Regions from separate parts of the Paenibacillus sp. p3-SID867 genome, predicted to be linked through region 1. Evidence: predicted binding sites of a transcription regulator. Region 1 holds the regulator's gene; each other region holds the start of a gene.
The links. Region 1 encodes LexA, which represses DNA repair genes until DNA is damaged. Its sites were predicted from a motif close to CGAACATATGTTCG; they were not measured.
Positions count from the first base shown of each region.

Region 2: a site for LexA is predicted at 4,074-4,087, ahead of M4D81_RS00750 (YhjD family protein). Genes of this name have one in related genera too.
Region 3: a site for LexA is predicted at 3,413-3,426, ahead of recA (recombinase RecA). Genes of this name have one in related genera too.

Region 1 covers NZ_JAMBDM010000034.1:10,873-17,226, forward strand. Annotated here, with positions in the region: partial or broken gene M4D81_RS33065 (helix-turn-helix domain-containing protein) at 1-723, shown strand, start outside; partial or broken gene M4D81_RS33070 (ISAzo13-like element transposase-related protein) at 878-1,985, shown strand; gene M4D81_RS33075 (hypothetical protein) at 2,238-2,549, shown strand; gene lexA (transcriptional repressor LexA) at 2,639-3,265, opposite strand; gene M4D81_RS33085 (LysM peptidoglycan-binding domain-containing protein) at 3,441-3,812, shown strand; gene M4D81_RS33090 (DUF896 domain-containing protein) at 4,077-4,283, shown strand; gene M4D81_RS33095 (hypothetical protein) at 4,444-4,968, shown strand; gene M4D81_RS33100 (HAD family hydrolase) at 5,011-5,802, shown strand; gene M4D81_RS33105 (FixH family protein) at 6,086-6,354, shown strand, end outside.
Region 2 covers NZ_JAMBDM010000001.1:138,327-144,680, reverse strand. Annotated here, with positions in the region: gene M4D81_RS00765 (polysaccharide deacetylase family protein) at 1-230, shown strand, start outside; gene M4D81_RS00760 (glycosyl hydrolase family 18 protein) at 260-1,348, shown strand; gene M4D81_RS00755 (YhgE/Pip domain-containing protein) at 1,477-3,624, opposite strand; gene M4D81_RS00750 (YhjD family protein) at 3,655-4,041, opposite strand; gene M4D81_RS00745 (Crp/Fnr family transcriptional regulator) at 4,226-4,735, shown strand; gene hmpA (NO-inducible flavohemoprotein) at 4,917-6,122, opposite strand.
Region 3 covers NZ_JAMBDM010000003.1:103,892-110,245, reverse strand. Annotated here, with positions in the region: gene rny (ribonuclease Y) at 1-1,041, opposite strand, end outside; gene M4D81_RS06660 (regulatory protein RecX) at 1,401-2,138, opposite strand; gene recA (recombinase RecA) at 2,281-3,342, opposite strand; gene M4D81_RS06650 (competence/damage-inducible protein A) at 3,630-4,892, opposite strand; gene pgsA (CDP-diacylglycerol--glycerol-3-phosphate 3-phosphatidyltransferase) at 4,996-5,583, opposite strand; gene M4D81_RS06640 (YajQ family cyclic di-GMP-binding protein) at 5,843-6,334, opposite strand.

The sequences.
Region 1 (6,354 bases):
CCCAGCTGGTTCAACTCCTCTCTCCACTATTGGCGGAGGGATTGGATCCGGCTAAAGCGAGCCAGATCAAAGCCGTGCTCTGTGAGCAACATGGGATCAGTGAGCGCACCTTGCGCCGGTATTTGGCGCGGTATCGGGAAGAAGGCTTTAACGGCTTGAAACCAAAACCAAGGGGTAGAACGCCCGCCACAGCCGCCATTACTGAATCGGTATTGGAACAGGCGATCTTGCTTCGACGCGAAATTCCTGGCCGGAGTGTACGGCAGATCATTCAGATTCTGGAATGGGAAGAACGCGTGAAGCCTGGTGAAGTGAAGCGTAGCACGTTGCAAGAGAAGTTGGAGGAACGCGGATACAGTTCGCGGCAGATGCGCATGCATGAGAACAAGGGCGTGGCGGCAAGGCGGTTTCAAAAGCAGCGTCGGATGGCGCTAGCCCAGTCGGACATCAAATACGGCCCCTATCTCTCGATTGGGCCGGGAGGCGAAAAGAAACAAGTCTATCTCGTGCTCTTTGAAGATGACGCGACTCGCTCGGTGTTGCACGGGCAATTCTACGCCTTATTCGATCAGAGCATCGTCGAGGATTGTTTTCGAAAAACGAATCCCGGAAGCGGTCTACATTGACCAAGGCAAGCAGTACAAGACGAAATGGATGGCGAGAACCTGCACCAAACTGGGCATTCGCTTGCTCTTTGCTCGCCCGTATTCGCCAGAATCTAAGGCACATAAAAGAAAATAACAGACCCAAACTGCCGCTGAAAACGAAACAGATTGTATCGGAAGAGAAATTGGGATAAAGGGGTAGAAAAATCCTTCGATATGTGTTTTGATTAGTTTTCCAAAACAAATCAAACCATAGCGAAGGATGTCTACAAATGGTACCTCATTGGTTTAATAAATGCAAAGACTTTGTGAAAGAAACCGTGTCTATGCTCAAAGGATCAAAGAAACGGGTGGCGTTAGCAAAGCTATCGAAGGATTTAGGTAAAGGCGGGCAGACCTTGGTCGCTCAAACGCTTCGAGTCAGCAGAAATACGATTCGCAAAGGAATCCAAGAATTAGAATCCGGGGTAGCGATTACGGACCAATTCCACGCACGAGGACGTCTTCTGGCTGAGAAAAAGCTGCCCGACTTGCTGGTGGATATCCAAGCCATCGTAGACGGCCAGAGCCAGACCGACCCTAGCTTCAAAACAGAAAAATTGTACACGCGGCTCACCGTAATGGAAATCAGAAAGCGATTGATCGCAGAAAAAGACTACACGGATGACGAATTGCCAACGAATCAAACGAGGAACACGAAAGTCAACCAACTTGGCTATACGCTTAAAAAGGTGAAGAAAACCAAACCATTCAAGAAAATCACGCAAACAGATGCGATATTTGACAAACTGAAGGAAACGCATGAAGAGACGAAAGAGCAGAGCAACGTCGTTCGCCTCTCCATCGATACGAAAGACCGCGTAAAGATAGGTGAGTTTTCCAGAGGCGGCTGCCGATTTTATGGTAGATGCCATTGAACAATATTGGATCAACAGCGGCTACAAAGAAAGTAAAGACACGTTGATTATTAATAGTGACAACGGTCCCGAAAAGGGTAGCCGCAGAACGCAGTTCATCAAACGACTTGTCGAATTTGCAGCCCGCTATGAGGTGAAAGTCATTTTGGCCTACTATCCCCCGTACCATAGCAAGTACAATCCCATCGAACGGGTATGGGGAAGGCTCGAGCAACATTGGAATGGCGATCTGCTTCGTGATTTAGAAACCGTCTACGCGTTCGCGCGGACGATGACCTGGAAGGGAAAGCATCCGATCGTATCCATCGTGGAACAAAGGTATGAAAAGGGCAAGAAGCTGAGTAAGAAAGCAATGGCAGCTTATGAAAACCTGATTCAGCGCGACTCGAAAATTGGAAAATGGTTTGTCACCCTTCTCCCAAATAAATATAAGGAAGCATTAGACTTGGGATTTTCTCCCTAGGAAATCACCTATGGGGAAGGGGGAGCTGCATTCAAAATCAAGGATCTGCTCATTTTAGAGAGCCAGAAAAGGAATATTTATCTAGTTAAATTTAACGAAGAACACCTTCTGCGAATTTACAGATACACGATGTATCGAAATGGTCTGTTATTTATTTGAATGTGCCTAAGGTATAGTTCAAATGAAGTTACGGATGAAGTAACCACGCTGGATGATCTTACTTTTATTCAGCCAACTTCTGCAGCTGTCCATATGGTTCGATTGCCGTTTCAGGATGCGGATGTATTTATTCTTGCACCGCAATACCAGGACTGTCATGCCATACAGATCTACGCATTCGCCGTGGAGCATGATACGGGCAAGGCTGTGCAGCTCAGGTTTCAAGATGAATTAACGGTGTCCTATACTTCATATTACAGACCAGGTACTGCACCCATGGTGAAAGACAATAAGCTTGTTCTGCAGTCCACGGAGGGGCCGGGTGGGGAAGGCTCGCCGGATTATAAACCTTTACGGCTGTATCGGCTGGATCTTAAACAAGGCATTATGGAGCAAACAAACTAGCTATGATCAAGTTTTTGTGATCTATATAGAAAAAGCAAGAGGTTACCTCCAATTAAGGGAGGTAACCTCTTATTCATAGATCTATGAGATTAGTGGACATCCCGGAAGAGTCCGATTACTTTACCGAGAATCGTAACATGGTTCAGGCGCAGTGGCTCGTAGGTAGGATTCTCCGGTTGCAATCGTACATGATCCTTCTCTTTATAGAAGGTCTTTACAGTTGCTTCGTCTTCCTCTGTCATCGCTACTACAATGTCGCCATTGTCTGCAGTTTGCTGCTGGCGCACAATGACATAGTCACCGCTGTGAATGCCAGCTTCGATCATACTGTCACCGACAACCGACAACATGAACACCTTATCGTCGCCTACATAATGCTGCGGGAGCGGGAAATAATCCTCAATGTTCTCCATGGCTGTAATAGGAACACCTGCAGTGACTTTACCAACAACAGGCACTCTGGCAATGGTGTGGGTAAACAGATTCGCGCTATCGGACTCTTCTTGGCCAAGCAGCTCGATTGCTCTTGGTTTCGTAGGGTCACGGCGAATTAGGCCTTTCTTCTCCAAACGGTCAAGATGTCCATGGACCGTTGAACTGGAAGCTAGTCCGACAGCCTCTCCGATTTCCCGGACAGAAGGCGGGTAACCCTTGCTACGAACTTCGTTGCGGATAAACTCTAAGATCGCCAGCTGGCGGCTGGATATTTTCGACATGCCGTATCAACCCCATTTAGTAACGTTTGGGAAAATTATAACATAGAACTTCCGTTCGTACAAACATAAGTTCTAAATAAAAATAGAACAAATGTTCTTTTGGGTATTGAAACAAACAAGTGTTCGTGTTAATATAAATCCATAAGAGAACACTTGTTTGGGAGATGATGATTCCATGTTGAAATACAGTACATACCGCAGCATTTATGAGAACGTTCCAGTGCAAACGATGAAGTCCCCGGAGACTTGGATCCATCAATTAAAGTCCAGAATTGAATCCATTCCTTTTATAAAGCTTTTATTCATCCTGTTGATCGTAGCTTCTTTTTGGACAGGGGCATACTCTGTTTTTGCCGGGGGGATGGACAAGCCCACAGGGGAGAAGCAGGTTATTGTTCAATATGGTGATAGTTTGTGGCGGATTGCTTCCCTTCATAAACCGGCAGATATGGATACACGAGTATATCTGGATAGCATCCGAAGAATGAATGGATTGAAAGGTCCGGATATACAGGCCGGAGAGGTGTTGTCTTTACCAGTCTGGTAATGGGATGATACTACGAGAGGCTCTTTCCTTATATATGTCTCAACTTCAGCTTCATATTTGTAGTCTTGCCTGACGATGTGATTTCACGCAGTATAAACGTGTTTATAATAGACGAGTATTGATTTCTTAACAATGAGGAATCCATTTATGGGCATCATATGTTCATATTTGTTCTTAATAAGAGTTTGCAAGGGCGCTGTTGCCTTGACAAGCTCTTTTTCACATGTTTAAGTTATACATGATATCGGAATTGGAGGAGAAGTCATGGACATCGATACTTTGGTTGAACGCATCAATGTACTAGCAAGAAAACAGAAGAGTGAGGGATTGACCGCGGATGAGCTCAAAGAACGGGCTGAGCTTCGGGAAATATACCTTAACAATATTCGCAGTAACTTTAGACAACAGCTGGAATCGATCGAATGGGTTGATGAAAATGAACAAAAAGGCGGCCCGCGATTAAAGCATTAGTCGATGAACTGGCATCTGGATCTACAACAGTGGATTCAGGACCAGATAGAAGGATAGAATTATAATACTTGGGGTGCCGATTATTCGTGGGAATCGAATACGGTGACCCCAAGTTTATATGGATTGGTAGTATTTTGAAATTGAGTCCAGGGGGAACCATATGTCACGATCATGGGAAAGAAAAGTCAACAAAAATATGTCACAGCTCAACAAGCAGCGTAAGAAGCAGGGGCTGACCTCGTACCAAGGCTCTGCCGTTAATGATAAGCATGACGTGTTTAAAGGACGTAAGTATGTACTTCCGTTAGTGCTTGTTGCATTGGCTGGTTTGTATGCGCTTCTCGGAACGGCGACGTCACAGGCAGCAGGCGGAAGCAATGACGTGTTGAATTGGGTTGGTGTCAGCTTGTATATTCTGTTGGCGCTTATGATTTTCTTGCGCAAGCCTTACTTGAGGATTGAGCGTGCTTCCGTATCCACGATGAAGTTCAATCGGGAACGTCGTTTGGCTGTATCCGATATCGAGAAAATCAAATTGGCTTCGGGCTCTGTTGTGATCCAAGGGAAGGGAAAAGCAGGCAACTGGGTATTCTCGCGCATGATGAATCTTTATGATACGAAAGCGATGGGCGAAAGATTGGAAGAGTTCGCAAAGACTCATCAAATTCCAGTGGAGCATAATTAACAAATAAAATAGATCACAGTGTATATGAGGAGTGGGAGAGACATGCCGATAGCTGCGGTTTTGTTTGATTTGGACGATACGTTGTTGTGGGATGAACGTAGTGTGGAAGAAGCGTTTGAAGTGACTTGCCAGGCCGGAGCGGACGAGACCGGCGTTGATGCCAAAGCACTGTTGGCCGCAGTACGGGAAGAAGCGAGAGCATTATATGAATCCTATGATACCTTTGCTTTTACCAAAATGATCGGAATTAACCCTTTTGAAGGCTTGTGGGCTAATTTTACGGCTGGATCGCAGCCTGAATTCAGACAGCTGCAGGAGCTGGCACCCGTATACCGCAAGGAATCATGGCGGCGCGGACTTCAGCGCCTGGGCGTTGATAATGAAACATTGGCCCAAACGTTGGCCGAACAATTCGCTGCTGAACGCAGAACAAGACCATACGTATATGAAGAAACGTTTGAAGTTCTGAAGGAACTGCAGGGGAATGTAAAGCTGCTGCTTCTTACGAACGGAAGTCCAGATCTGCAGCAGGAGAAGCTGGACGGTGTTCCAGAACTGGTTCCTTATTTTGATCATATTATCATCTCGGGTGATTTTGGCAGAGGAAAGCCGGATGTTTCCATCTTCCAGCACGCACTTGAATTGTTAGATGTCGAGGCGGATCAGGCCGTGATGGTGGGAGATAAGCTGACCACAGACATTAAAGGCGGAAATGCGGCTGGACTGCATACCGTTTGGATCAATCGGGTAAACCGACCTCATGATCCTTCCATTCAACCGAAGTTTGAGATCAAACATTTATCGGAGCTGCATGCCATCATAGCATCCCTATAAACCATGCAATAAAGAACTTACACCTTATACTTGGTATTTGATTGTACATAGGAACAGCCATAACTGCGGAATTTTGCGGTTATCGGCTGTTTTTTTGTTGGTTATACGATCGGACTTCAACCTTGCAGCTGGCTATGATAAACGTCACACAATTGTAAGCTGCATGAGATAGAAGTAACAGAATAATGAGATATAATGGAATAGGTAACTTAACGAGGTTTGGAAATGACCATTACGTGAATGAACCAATACATAGCCCTATTTTGTAAAAGAGGTGTAGAGCATGACCCGAAAAAAAATGGCCCTAATTGCAGCTATGGTGCTGATGGCAGTTGCGCTTGCCGCATGCAATGACAGCAAGGCAGAATCCGGTGACGATGTGATGGCCGAACCCATCATCGTCGAGCTGTCTCTGACGCCGGAGAGCATTAAGGCTGGCGAGAAGGTACTGATCGAAGCGAAGGTGACGCAAGCCGGAAGTCCGGTGGAAGATGCGAACGCTGTGGAATTTGAAGTCACGCTGGAAGGCGGCGGCGTTCAGGCGAAGGTCCC
Region 2 (6,354 bases), on a different contig from region 1:
ATGTTTCGATTGGCGCAGGGGGCGTGGCGTTTGAATCGCAATATCACGAGCAGAATGAGAAGGATGATATTTACGACGCTATTTTTGAAGATGTCAACATAACATCTGAGCCTGCGGGCGGCGATCGGAAGCTGCTGTTTACGAACAAGCCGTCCGGACTGACCGGAGTCCTGACAGGCGTGCAGAGAAGTTTGAACCGGGCGGTTGACTGGGCTGTGGAGACCTTTTAAAATTCGGATGGCGTAGGACGTGAACAAGAATGAAGAATCGCAGGAGGAAATGGGCAGGAGCAGTGGTGCTGATGGCTTTGTGCGCTGCTGTCTCCTTCTGGTGGCTGCGCACCGAAGAGCAGGAGAAAGCACTGCAGCCTCAGATACCGCAAACGGGAGTAAAGCTGTCTGCCTGGATTACGGATTGGCAGTGGAGGACGGGCATAACCGATATGGAGCAGCTCGGCAGCGAGCTTGAAGAGATCCATTTTTTTGCAGCCTACTTCAATCATAAAGACGAACTCCATTTTACTTCGGATTTTGGGGAGGGGCTGCCTGAATTTCAGGAGATTTCCCGGAAAGGGGCGCAGCTTCGCCGGGTCCTGACCATCGTAAACGATCGCTTCGATACCGATGGGACGGCGGATCAGAAGGATCCTGAGCTCATCTCCCGGATCGTGGCTACTCCGGAAAGCCGCAGCCTGCATATCGGGCACATTCTGACTGCAGTATCCCAACATGGCTTTCGTGGCGTCGAGCTGGATTACGAGAAGGTACGCAAGGAAGATTGGGCGAATCTGTGCGCTCTTTACGAGGAGCTGTATGAGCGTTTACAAGCGGAGGGTTTCTCTCTTCGAATCGTCCTGGAGCCGGGGATCTCCCAGTCATCCTTGGAGTTGTTGCCGGCAGGCCCGGATTATGTCGTGATGGCCTATAACTTGTACGGAGGGCATAGCGGACCGGGGCCTAAGGCGGATCACGCCTTGATCAGAAAGCTGGCGGACAAACTGCGCGGGATTCCGGGAGACCATGCCATCGCACTGTCGGTTGGAGGGTTTGACTGGGCGAAGAACGGCAAGGTTGTCTCTTTAACGGAAAAGCGTGCGGTGGAGCTGGCGCATTCCATCTCGGAAGTGCCGAAGCGGGATTCGTCAAGCGGTGCCCTGCATTATGAATATACGGACGACCAAGGCATCGGCCATACGGTATGGTATGCAGATGGTATGACCATTGCCGGCTGGATGGATACGGCGAGAGATACGGGTGTTTCGAAGATTGCGATCTGGCGGCTTGGGGATATGGAAGAGGATACGTTGAAACAGCTGAAGGAATACCACCAGCAATCCCAACATAAGTAAATCTTATATGAAAAAAGGACATCCCATGGCTGTAAGAAGCCGCTAGGGGTGTCCTTTTGCGTAAAATATGACTAAAGTTGTAATCAGACAGTCATTCTGTGCGGATATACGCTCCGAAAGGGGCTGGATTAATGGATGAGTTTCGAGGCTCTCGCTTTACGTACAAGACCGCCGCTGGCGCGGTTGATCGGTTTCTTGAGCGCTATCCCGATCATCAGCGCAATTGCGGCAAAGATCAGCATGAACAGGACATCCCGGATGACAATATCCCATAGAATGCCGCCTACGGCTTCCCGCATCATGCTAATGGCGTAGGTGAACGGCAGATACGGATGCAATGCCTGGAAGAAGGGCGGCGTCATCTGGATCGGGAACGTTCCGCCCGCGCCTGCGAGCTGCAGCACGAGAAGTACGATGGCCATCGCTTTTCCGACATTGCCGAATACGGACACCAGCGTATATACAATCAGCATGAAGATGGAGCTGATCAGCAGCGCAAACAGGATGAACCAGCCCGGATTCACGACATAGGTCCGCAGCAAATAGATATCACCCAGGGTGACGAATAGCGCTTGGAACAGGGCAATGGTGAGAAAGGTTAAATAGCGTCCGAAGTAAACCTCGATGCTGCGGAAGCTTCTCTCTTCATCATGAACCTCAACGGAGAGCAGGGAAACGAGCAGCAGGGCACCTACCCACAAGGATAAAGTCGTGAAGAAGGGAGACATGGCGGACCCGTAGTTCGGGATCGGATACAGGCGATTCTCTTCCAGCGTTACAGGCTCGGCAAAAAACTGGCTTTCGAGCTCGAAATTATTTTGAAGCAAATCAATAACCTCTTGAATATCTCCCTCAGCTTCCATCTCACGGAGCCGATTCGCCAGCTGCGTAATCCGAAGCTCGGCCTCCGGCAGACGGCTTTGGGCAAGCTGTACTTCTTCCCCGCCTACTTTAAGACCTTTCCGGGCGTCTTTGAGCAAATGCTGAATGTCGGGGACGCTGGCAAGCGCCTGGGTCAGCTCCTGCTGCACACGCTTGGCCGTGCCTGCGCCCTTGGTGAAGGCTTTGCTTATCGCCGGACCGATCTCCGTATCGTAGCGGCTTAACAGCGTGTTGGTCAGTCCCGTAATGTCATCGTTCAGCTTCTTCAGCTTATCGATGGCATCTGCTGGTGCTTCTTCTCCCCGTTCCACGGCTTGGGCTATCGTTTGGAGCACGGATTGAGCAGAGGTCCATCGTGCGGCAATCTCCTCGAGCTTGGCCGCCCCGGAAGCTGCTGCCGGGGAGATGGAGCCCAGCCGCTTGAACAATTGACCCAGCCGGGCTGCTGCTTTCGCTGCGGTCTCTGCGCGTTCCTGCGCAGCGTTCAGGCGGCTGGCAAGCTCCTTCGGGTCGATATCGGCTTGCCCCAGAGCGTCCAGCACTTGCGAGAGCGCTCCGGTGGTTGCAGCCAGTACCTCCAAGTCCTGACGCAGAGTTGGCTCCAGCGATTTCGATGCACCGGCGGCCTGATTCGCGAACTCCGCCAGCGCACCGGCCATGGCCTTGCCGTCCGTGGCAATTCCCTCAAGGCGAGGCAGGGCGGCGTCGGCTTGCTGAACCAATCGGTTGGCCAGCTTAATATCTTTTGCAGCTGTGCCCACCGCTTCATTGAGCTCCGGAAAGCTTTTTTCAAGCCGGAACAGAAGGCTTCGTACTTTATTGATGGCCGGGAGCTGGTTCTCGATCTCAATCCCGAGCGTGTTGAAAATCTCGAAGATGGTGCCGTTGGCGGTTTTGATGAAATTTTTGCTGATTTCCTCCACAACACCGGATGCGCCCTGGGCCGTCACTTTGGGAGAAATGGCGTTGATTTTTTCGTTCGTATAATAGAGGATCTGAGCTTTGACAGGCTCATTGGTCAGCACGGTGCCGATCCGGGCAGAGAAGTTCTCCGGAATAATGATAGCAGCATAATCATCGCCGCGTCGTACACCCTGAATGGCGTTCTCGCGATCATCCGTAAAACGCCACCCCAGCTTCTCATTGTGATGGAGGGACTCCACGATTTCCTTTCCCAGGTTAATGGGCTGATCGCGGAGGGTGGTGCCTTTATCCAGGTTGGCAACGGCAATGGAGATGCCGGAGGTCTGGCCGTAGGGATCCCAGGAGGCCTCAATGTTAAACCAGGCATACAGAGAAGGTAGAATAGCGAGCCCGACGATGATGACACTTGCAGCCCAATTAAGGATGATTCTCTGGATATCGGCAGAATATATGTGGAAGATATTCTTCATGGAGCGCTCCTGTCTTGTACGTAGTTGGTGCTAGTATGCCGCCAAATCCGTGCCAAGATACGAAACGAGCCGATCCTTTATCTCTTCCTTGAAGGTGTGCCATTCGCAGAGCAGACAGCCATCATATCCGCGGCATAAATACTGGACCTGCAGCCCTTCCTCGGCTGTACCGCTCTGGCCATGAATCCGGATGCCGCGCCTTCTCATTTGTTGTTGTAGGAACCAGGCATGATCAGAATATCCTTTTTTAATGAGCTGCAGATTTAAGATATAGAGTTCACCCATTTTCAGTTTAAGGGTCTTGAGAATCTGAATATCCCTCTCGAGAACTGACTGAATGAAGTGATGCAGCAGATAATCTCGGATCAGGGCTTCGTCTTCTAGCGAGGGCGGAGGAGGAGTGGAAGGTTTCATCATAAGAGACACATCCTCAAACATAAATAAATACAAGAACATATGTTCTATATAATACACATGCTATGCCAACAATATACGGCGCGCAACCATTAATTTCTGGTAATTGTTATTTGCCTCCAGTGGATTCATGACGGCATATCGTTTACACTCCTGATAACTGCATTCATCAGGAGGCGATTCATTCATGATTCTTCATAAAGGCGAAATACTGTTCAGGCAAGGAGATAGCGGGGATCATCTATACCACATCCGGAGCGGAATGTTCAAGGTAACCCGTCTCCATCCGAATGGCAATATGGTGCTTTTCAATATTTTATATCCCGGTGAAACGGTGCCGCACCATTCCCTGATCAGCCCGAAGGAGACACATGGAACGGCGATCGCTCTGATCCAGAGCGAAGTGGAGGTCATATCGGCTGATGCGTGGTACCGCCAGCTTGCGGAGGATTCGCAGAAACCGCTCGAGGTTGCCAGATTGCTGCAGGAAAAGGTGCGGTTCATGCAGATGAGGCTGGATCACTTGACGGTCGGAGGACCTGCGGAGCGGCTTGAGCTGCTGATCCAGTGGCTGGACGAGTATTCACAGGGAATACACTTGACCGAGTATCTGACGCAGGAAGAGATCGGACAGCTGATCGGCGTGAGAAGAGAAACGGTAAACCGGCTGCTGCGGGAACAGGGCAAGCATATCTAGTTCGGAATTTTGAGGACGGTATGAACGCCAGGGTACATAGGTTTATAAAATGCGCATGACCAGAACCGGCATATGGTTTTGTTCTTCGCTGAATAATAGTCGACAGCAAGCGTGTTCCATCTAAAAAGGGTGCCTGTCTTTATGCAAGACAGGCACCCTTTGATGGTGTAATACGGTTATTTTAATCTTCCAATGTACCAGCCGGGCCGAAAAATTCATAATGAATCCGATCCGAAGGTACCTCCATCGATTTCAAATGACTGTTCACGGCTCGCATGAACGGAACGGGGCCGCAGAAGTAGAAGTCCGCCTTGGCATCAACGGTTTTGCGCAGGAAATCAAGATCAATATAGCCTGCTTGGTGACACTGATCCTCCGATTCCGGTTGTTCATAAATGATATAAGAGGTTAGCTGCGGATATTTGGAGGCAAGCGCATCAATGTGAGCTTTCATCGCATGCTGGCTGCCGCACTTGGCCGCATGAATAAAGGTTACGTTTCGGTCAGGCTGTTCCAGCAGCACGGTTTCGAGCATGGCCACCATCGGGGTTAAACCGACGCCGCCGCTGATCAAGACAAGCGGAAGATCGCTGTCCGTATCCAGCGTAAAGGTACCGGCCGGAGCCGTGACCTCAAGAACGGTCCCAACCTCGGCATGGTGGTGCAGCCAAGTGGAGACGACACCTGCGGGCTTTCCTTCCAGTTCATCCTCACGCTTGACCGTAATTCTGTAGTATGGTTGACCCGGTGCGGACGAGAGACTGTAATGACGATTATGATAATAGGCTTCACCTTCGGGTTTCACCCGGAGCGTGATATATTGACCGGGTTGATAAGCGGAAATTTCGCCGCCGTCCTGCGGGACCAGATAAAAGGAAGTGATAACGGAGCTTTCTTCCACCTTCCGGTCAATGACAAAATTGCGGTATCCGCTCCAGCCGCCGGCCTCGTTCGCGGCTTGTTGGTACATATCCGCTTCAATGCCAATGAAGACATCGGCAATAGCCCCGTAAGCTTCGGCCCAGGCCTCGATAATTTCGGGCGTTGCAGCGTCTCCCAGCACTTCCTTCATGGCGGCGAGCAGCGTTTCGCCAACGATTGGATAGTGCTCGGGCTTAATGTTTAATGCCCGGTGTTTGTGTCCGATCTGCTTAACAACCGGGACGATCGCTTCAAGACGGTCGATATGGGCTGCGGCGGCGTATACGGCATTGGCAAGGGCAAAGGGCTGTTTTCCTTCTCGTTGATTCGCATGGTTGAATATGTTAAGAAGCTCCGGATGATGATGAAACAATTTTTGGTAAAATGCAGTCGTAATTGCCGTTCCATGTGTTTCAAGAACAGGAACGGTCGATTTAACGACCTCAATCGTATGCTGGCTTAACATGCAGACTCCCCCTGATTCATAATTCGAATTCGTATTCGATTTAAGTATAGACAAGGGAAGAAGGGGTATTTGTGATTTAAGTCACATCGGATTTAGCGAATATGTGAACAGAACGACGATATTTTATGGAGGGAGTTCTTAAAGCGAGTTTTTTTACATATTTCATATATATATTCCAGTTCATTCTAGCCAGCTGTTTAGCTTGTATGCCAACTGTGTTATAATAATGTAA
Region 3 (6,354 bases), on a different contig from region 1:
CAGTTCGCCGGCCATCAGGCCAGTCAAATAGGCCACTTCCATGGAGTGCTTCAACACATTTTGTCCATAGCTTGTACGGAATTTCAGTCGGCCCAGAATTTTGATCAAATCTGGGTGCAAACCGTGAACGCCAACCTCGAAAGTGGCTTGTTCTCCGTATTCGCGAATGCGTTCGTCCACTTCCTTGCGGGATTTCTCCACCATTTCTTCGATACGAGCCGGATGAATCCGTCCGTCCGCCACGAGCTTTTCCAAAGCTGTACGGGCAATTTCACGGCGAATCGGATCAAAACCGGAGAGAATAACAGCTTCCGGAGTATCATCGATAATAAGGTCAATCCCTGTAAGGGTCTCAAGCGCACGAATATTCCGGCCTTCACGTCCGATAATCCGGCCCTTCATTTCTTCATTCGGCAAAGTGACAACAGATACCGTGGTCTCCGCGACGTGATCAGCCGCACAGCGCTGAATAGCCAGCGTAATGATCTCGCGTGATTTCTTATCTGCCTCTTCCTTCGCCTGCTGCTCGATTTCTTTAATCATCTGAGCGGTTTCATGACGAACTTCCTGCTCAACATTACTGAGAATAATGCTGCGGGCATCCTCCATCGTCAGGTTGGAGATGCGCTCCAGTTCTGTCGTTTGTTTCTTGTAAATGGCATCGATTTGCTGCTGTGTCTCTTCTATTCGTTTCTCTTTGTTCGCCACTTGTTCTTCTTTACGTTCCAAAGATTCTATTTTTTTATCCAGCGACTCTTCCTTTTGCAACAATCTGCGCTCCTGCCGTTGAATTTCATTCCGGCGCTCACGAGTGTCTTTTTCAGCTTCGGCTCTAATTTTATGAACTTCGTCTTTAGCTTCGAGAACCGTTTCTTTCTTCAATGCTTCTGCTTCCTTCTTCGCACTTTCTACGATCTGCAAAGCGGCATGCTCGGCACTGGAAATTTTAGCTTCTGCAAGGGATTTGCGAATAAAATAACCGAACCCAAAGAATATAGCGGCTACAACGAGAACGATTATGATCCACCAAATGGAATCCATCTGATCACCTCCTCGTTGGTTCCTCCAAGGCATTCCTTGGGAAATGTGCAATTGTCAGGTTACTCATTCATACATAAAATTTTCCGGCAGTGGAAGCTGCCGTCCATACTGCGCACGCCGTATCACGTACGCAAATCCCGCCTTAGCCAGCGGAATACATTTCACTATGAATTGGCGATTAAAGAATCTTTCACAAAGTAGTCACTTTTTTGGAAGGAAAAAGGATTCTAATTTATGATAAAAAGATTCATATTTATTTTAGTATTTATAAAAAGATATTGTCAAGGGAAAGCAATGGGTAAACGTCAGTTTCATCCAATGAAACCATTTCTTTCGCGAAAAAGTACCCAAACTGCCCTTTATTCGAAATCTTCCAGCTCGTCGTCCCACTCGCCCTTTTCCTGATCCTCGTCAACCAAACGCTTGAGCACCTGACGCACCTGATCCCCGCCGAAGCCTCTACGCATTAAATATGCTCCCGTTTTACGTTTGCGATCCAGCATCTCTCCATGGGTTTGCTGCCATTTTTTCCGTCCCACGGCAAGCGCGCTCTCCAATTCGGCATCTGCACTGATCTCGCCCAGAGCCTCGGAGATCAGCTCCGTGCCGATTCCCTTCTGTCTCAGCTCCTGTTTGACCCACAGCCGTCCCTTCTTATGGCTGGTCATTCGCTGCTCTGTCCACATCTTGGCGTATAATGCGTCATCAATCAGCTTGTCCTTCTCCAATCGCTCCAGCGTCGTCTCTATGCAGCTCGGCTCAAAACCTTTTTGCTGCAGACGCTGGGTGATCTCCTTGGCTGTTCTGGGTTTCCTGGACAGATGATTCAGTGCCTCTACATAAGCCCTCTGTCGTTCATCCGCCACGATAATTTCTTCAAGCTCTTCCTTGCGAAAAACATTCCCCTTGAACATCCGGTATTTCAGCATCACATCTTCATGAACGGTCATGAGGTACGGACCATACGCGATTTGGTATCGGTGCTTGGGCTTTTTCAGCATTTCAACTGACGTTACAATCAAATCCTCATGGTCGGGAAAATGTCCTATACCTGATGCTTCTGCCTGCTCCGACATTTCCTTATTCTCTTCTTCCATATGTCGCTCCTCTCACTACCGCACCATTTCTGAGTAAAATAACCAAGACTGCATCTGGAAGTCTGAATAAATGCAAAGAAGACCGTCTGGCGTTACAAACACCGGACGGTCCTCAACACTGTAATCGATAACCAGCAATGTACTACTCTACTTTAAACAACTCTTGCTCTTCTAATTCCTCTTGTTCCTTATCCTTCTCGGAAGGCTCAGGAACAGCCGTGGTCAGATTGCTCGCTTCACGAATTTTGTTCTCGATAACACTAGCGATCTCCGGATTCTCTTTCAAGAATTGCTTTGCATTCTCCCGTCCTTGGCCAAGACGGTCACCTGAATAAGAATACCATGCGCCGCTCTTATCCACGATATCGAGTTCCGTTCCGATATCGATCAGGCTTCCCTCTCTAGAGATGCCTTCACCGTACATAATATCAAGCTCAGCCTGTTTGAAAGGTGGCGCTACCTTGTTCTTAACAACCTTAATCCGTGTGCGGTTACCCACCACATCGTTCCCCATCTTGATGCTCTCAATTCGACGCACGTCCAAACGAACCGTCGAGTAGAACTTCAAAGCACGTCCACCTGGAGTCGTCTCAGGGTTACCGAACATAACACCAACCTTCTCACGAAGCTGGTTGATAAAGATGGCAATTGTTTTCGATTTATTAATAGCACCCGACAATTTCCGAAGAGCCTGGGACATCAGACGAGCTTGCAGACCTACGTGGGAGTCACCCATGTCGCCTTCAATTTCAGCTTTTGGTACCAGTGCAGCAACCGAGTCAATAACGATGATATCAACTGCACCACTGCGTACCAGAGCTTCCGCAATTTCCAGCGCCTGCTCACCCGTGTCCGGTTGGGAGAGCAGCAATTCATCAATGTTAACGCCCAGTTTGCTTGCATACGATGGATCCAGAGCATGCTCGGCATCGATAAATGCAGCCTGTCCACCAGCCTTCTGAACTTCCGCAATCGCATGGAGGGCTACTGTTGTTTTACCGGAGGATTCCGGTCCATATACTTCAATAATCCGGCCTCTAGGCAAGCCGCCGGTTCCTAAAGCTATATCCAATGCCAACGATCCGCTCGGCACAATCTCTACTTGCATGTGGGTGGATTCACCCAGTTTCATGATGGAACCTTTTCCGAACTGTTTCTCTATCTGACGAAGCGCCATTTCCAGCGCAGCACGACGATCTGACAATTGTTCCACAACCCTTCACTGTTGATAGTCATATCATACCTTGTTTTGACACGTTTGCCAAGCTTTTTTTCGAACATACATTCGTTTTTTTTATTCGGCACCCCTTCCCGTATATGCTCCATGCCTTATGTATAAACAACAAGAACCGTGGCAACATCATACGATATGCCACGGTTCTTCCGTATTTCCCATTATACTTGGAACTGTTCGTTAATTCAAGAAGAGCTGCCAAGCAAGGTGTAAATTATTTACTTTTTTCGAATAGCGGATATCCCTATTCCGCAACCCTAAACCTGTTTAGAGGCAACAAGACGCTGCCAAAGCCGGTAGAGCAGCGCCTTCGCAGCTCGGAGCCGGATCGTTTCACGGTTACCCTGAAGGTGCAGCTCGTGCACTTCCGTTTCTTTTCCCCGTTGAGACAATCCAATGTAAACAAGACCTATAGGCTTTCGTTCAGCATACCCTGGACCTGCCACGCCCGTTACCGATAAACCAAAGTCGCTGTCGGTTACCATCCGGACATGATCCGCAAGCGCTTCAGCAACCTCTGCACTGACGGCTCCCGGCGCATCATCCCCCTCAAGCAGCGCATGCGGGATATGCACAAGCTTCTCCTTGATCTGGTTGGTATAACAGATGATCCCGCCAAGGAACATGGACGCGCTCCCAGGGATAGAGGTCAGCGTCTCCGCTACAAGGCCTCCCGTGCAGCTCTCCGCAGCGCTCAGCGTCCAGTTATGATCCGCCATCATATCCACGATGACCTTCTCAATGGGCACATCCTCGTTAGCATACATAAATTCCGGGCCTCTCTCCTGGATCCGGGCTTCCAGTTCATTCAGCCGAACCATGGCCTCAGCCTCGCTGGCTGCCTTCGTGGAGATTCGGACGGTGACCTCCCCCTCCTTGGCATACAACGCAATCGTTGGATCGGTCTGGGCCGTAATCAGGTCCTCCAGGCGCTTATCAAGCGCGGACTCCCCGATGCCTGCGAATTTGAGCATCTTTGAATAGATGGGAAGCTCTCCCGTAAGCACATGCTGCAGAAGCCAAGGCTTGGCCTCCTGCTCAAACATCGGCATCAGCTCTTTCGGCGGTCCCGGCAACACAATGTAATGAGTCCCTTCATAGGATACCGCATTCCCGACGGCGAGGCCTGTTTCGTTCGGAAGCGGAGTCCCTCCCTCGATGGCCAGGGCCTGGCGCCGATTGTTCTCGGTCATTACGGAACCCCGTTCATGGAAGAAGCGTTCAATCCGATCCATGGCCATCCGATCAATATGCAATGACCGATTTAGAAAAGATGCGAGCGCATCCTTTGTCAGGTCATCCTGTGTGGGGCCCAGACCGCCGGACAGGAGAACGATATCGGCTCTGCTGCTGGACAGCCGCAAGGCCTCCTTGAGTCTCTCCATGTTATCCCCGACAACGGTTTGATAGTATACATCGATTCCCATTGAAGCAAGCTGTCTGGACAAATACTGTGCATTGGTATTCACAATCTGTCCAAGTAGAAGTTCGGTTCCAACTGCAATGATTTCTGCTTTCATGATTCGTCCATCCTCCTGTGTCTGCTATCTCTTCACAAATACTCGCTTTCACTATGTTCTTACCCTGCGGAAGAAAAAAGCAATAGGATTGCTCCTATTGCCGTTATGCCCCGGCACCTTTGAGAAGGTGCCTGTTCTGGACAAAATATTCGATTCCCGAATAGATCGTAATCACCGCGGCAGCCCAGATTGCAATGACATCAAACGGAATTCCCAAGAATACAAACGGGAAATTATTGATCAGAAGCGCGACAATCGCCACAATCTGAATCACCGTCTTGATTTTCCCCGATTGACCTGCTGCAACGACGGAACCTTCCAGGAGTGCAATTTGTCTCAAGCCAGTAACCGCGAATTCTCTGCTGATGATGACTACAGCAATCCAGGATTCGCATTTGCCCATCTCCACAAGCGATATGAGGATGGCTGCCACCAGCAGTTTGTCCGCGAGCGGATCCAGAAGTTTACCCAGGTTCGTCACCATATTGTTTTTCCGGGCCAAATATCCGTCAATCCCATCCGTACTTGCTGCAAGTATGAATATCAATGCTGCAATTAATTGGTTGTAGGGAAGGACAAAATCATTCCACACAATAGGAGCCGGATAAAAATCAAAATCCACCAGCAGAAAAATCATCATGACAGGGATCAAGCAAATGCGGGCCAACGTGATACGATTGGGTAAATTCATGGGGCAACCTCCCTTGCAACGGGTTGTCTTGAAATTTTCGCAGACCCCGCGACTGTTATCCATCTGTACTTCAATAGGGTCGCTCTTCCCAAGAGCCTAAAGGGTTCGAAGCGTGAAGCGCTGTCTGTCATATTCATCCCCCAGTAATCTATGTATACGTTAATCCTTATATATCGTTTTTTAGTATAATATTTCCGCTCACGCCCTGTCAAAAGAAACAAACCTGTCCATCCAATCCTATATGAGCCTGTGGCGGCGTTTATTTAAAATTCGTGAATTGCAGGTCTAGAGAAAGATCCGCTTTGCGAAGCAGCTGCATGATCTGCTGAAGATCATCCTTGCTTTTTCCGGTTACCCGAATTTGGTCACCTTGAATCTGACTCTTGACCTTCAGCTTGGAATCACGGATCAAGATGTTGATCTTTTTCGAATTTTCCTGATCGATTCCTTGCTTTAAGGTCAGGCGCTGGCGAACGGTACCCATGGAAGCCGGCTCGATCTTGCCGTGCTCCACATTTTTCAGCGACAAGCCCCGTTTCACCATCTTGGTTTGCAAAATATCAATAACGGCGTTGAGTTTGTACTCGTCATCGGATGCAATGACCAGTGCGTCCTTGTCCAGCTTCAAGCTGCTCTTGCTGCCCTTGAAGTCAAAACGGTTCTCGATCTCCCGCTCCGCCTGATTAACCGCATTGCTAAGTTCCTGCATATCCATTTTGGATACGATATCAAATGAGTTTTCTGAAGCCATGGTGAATCCTTCCTTTCATT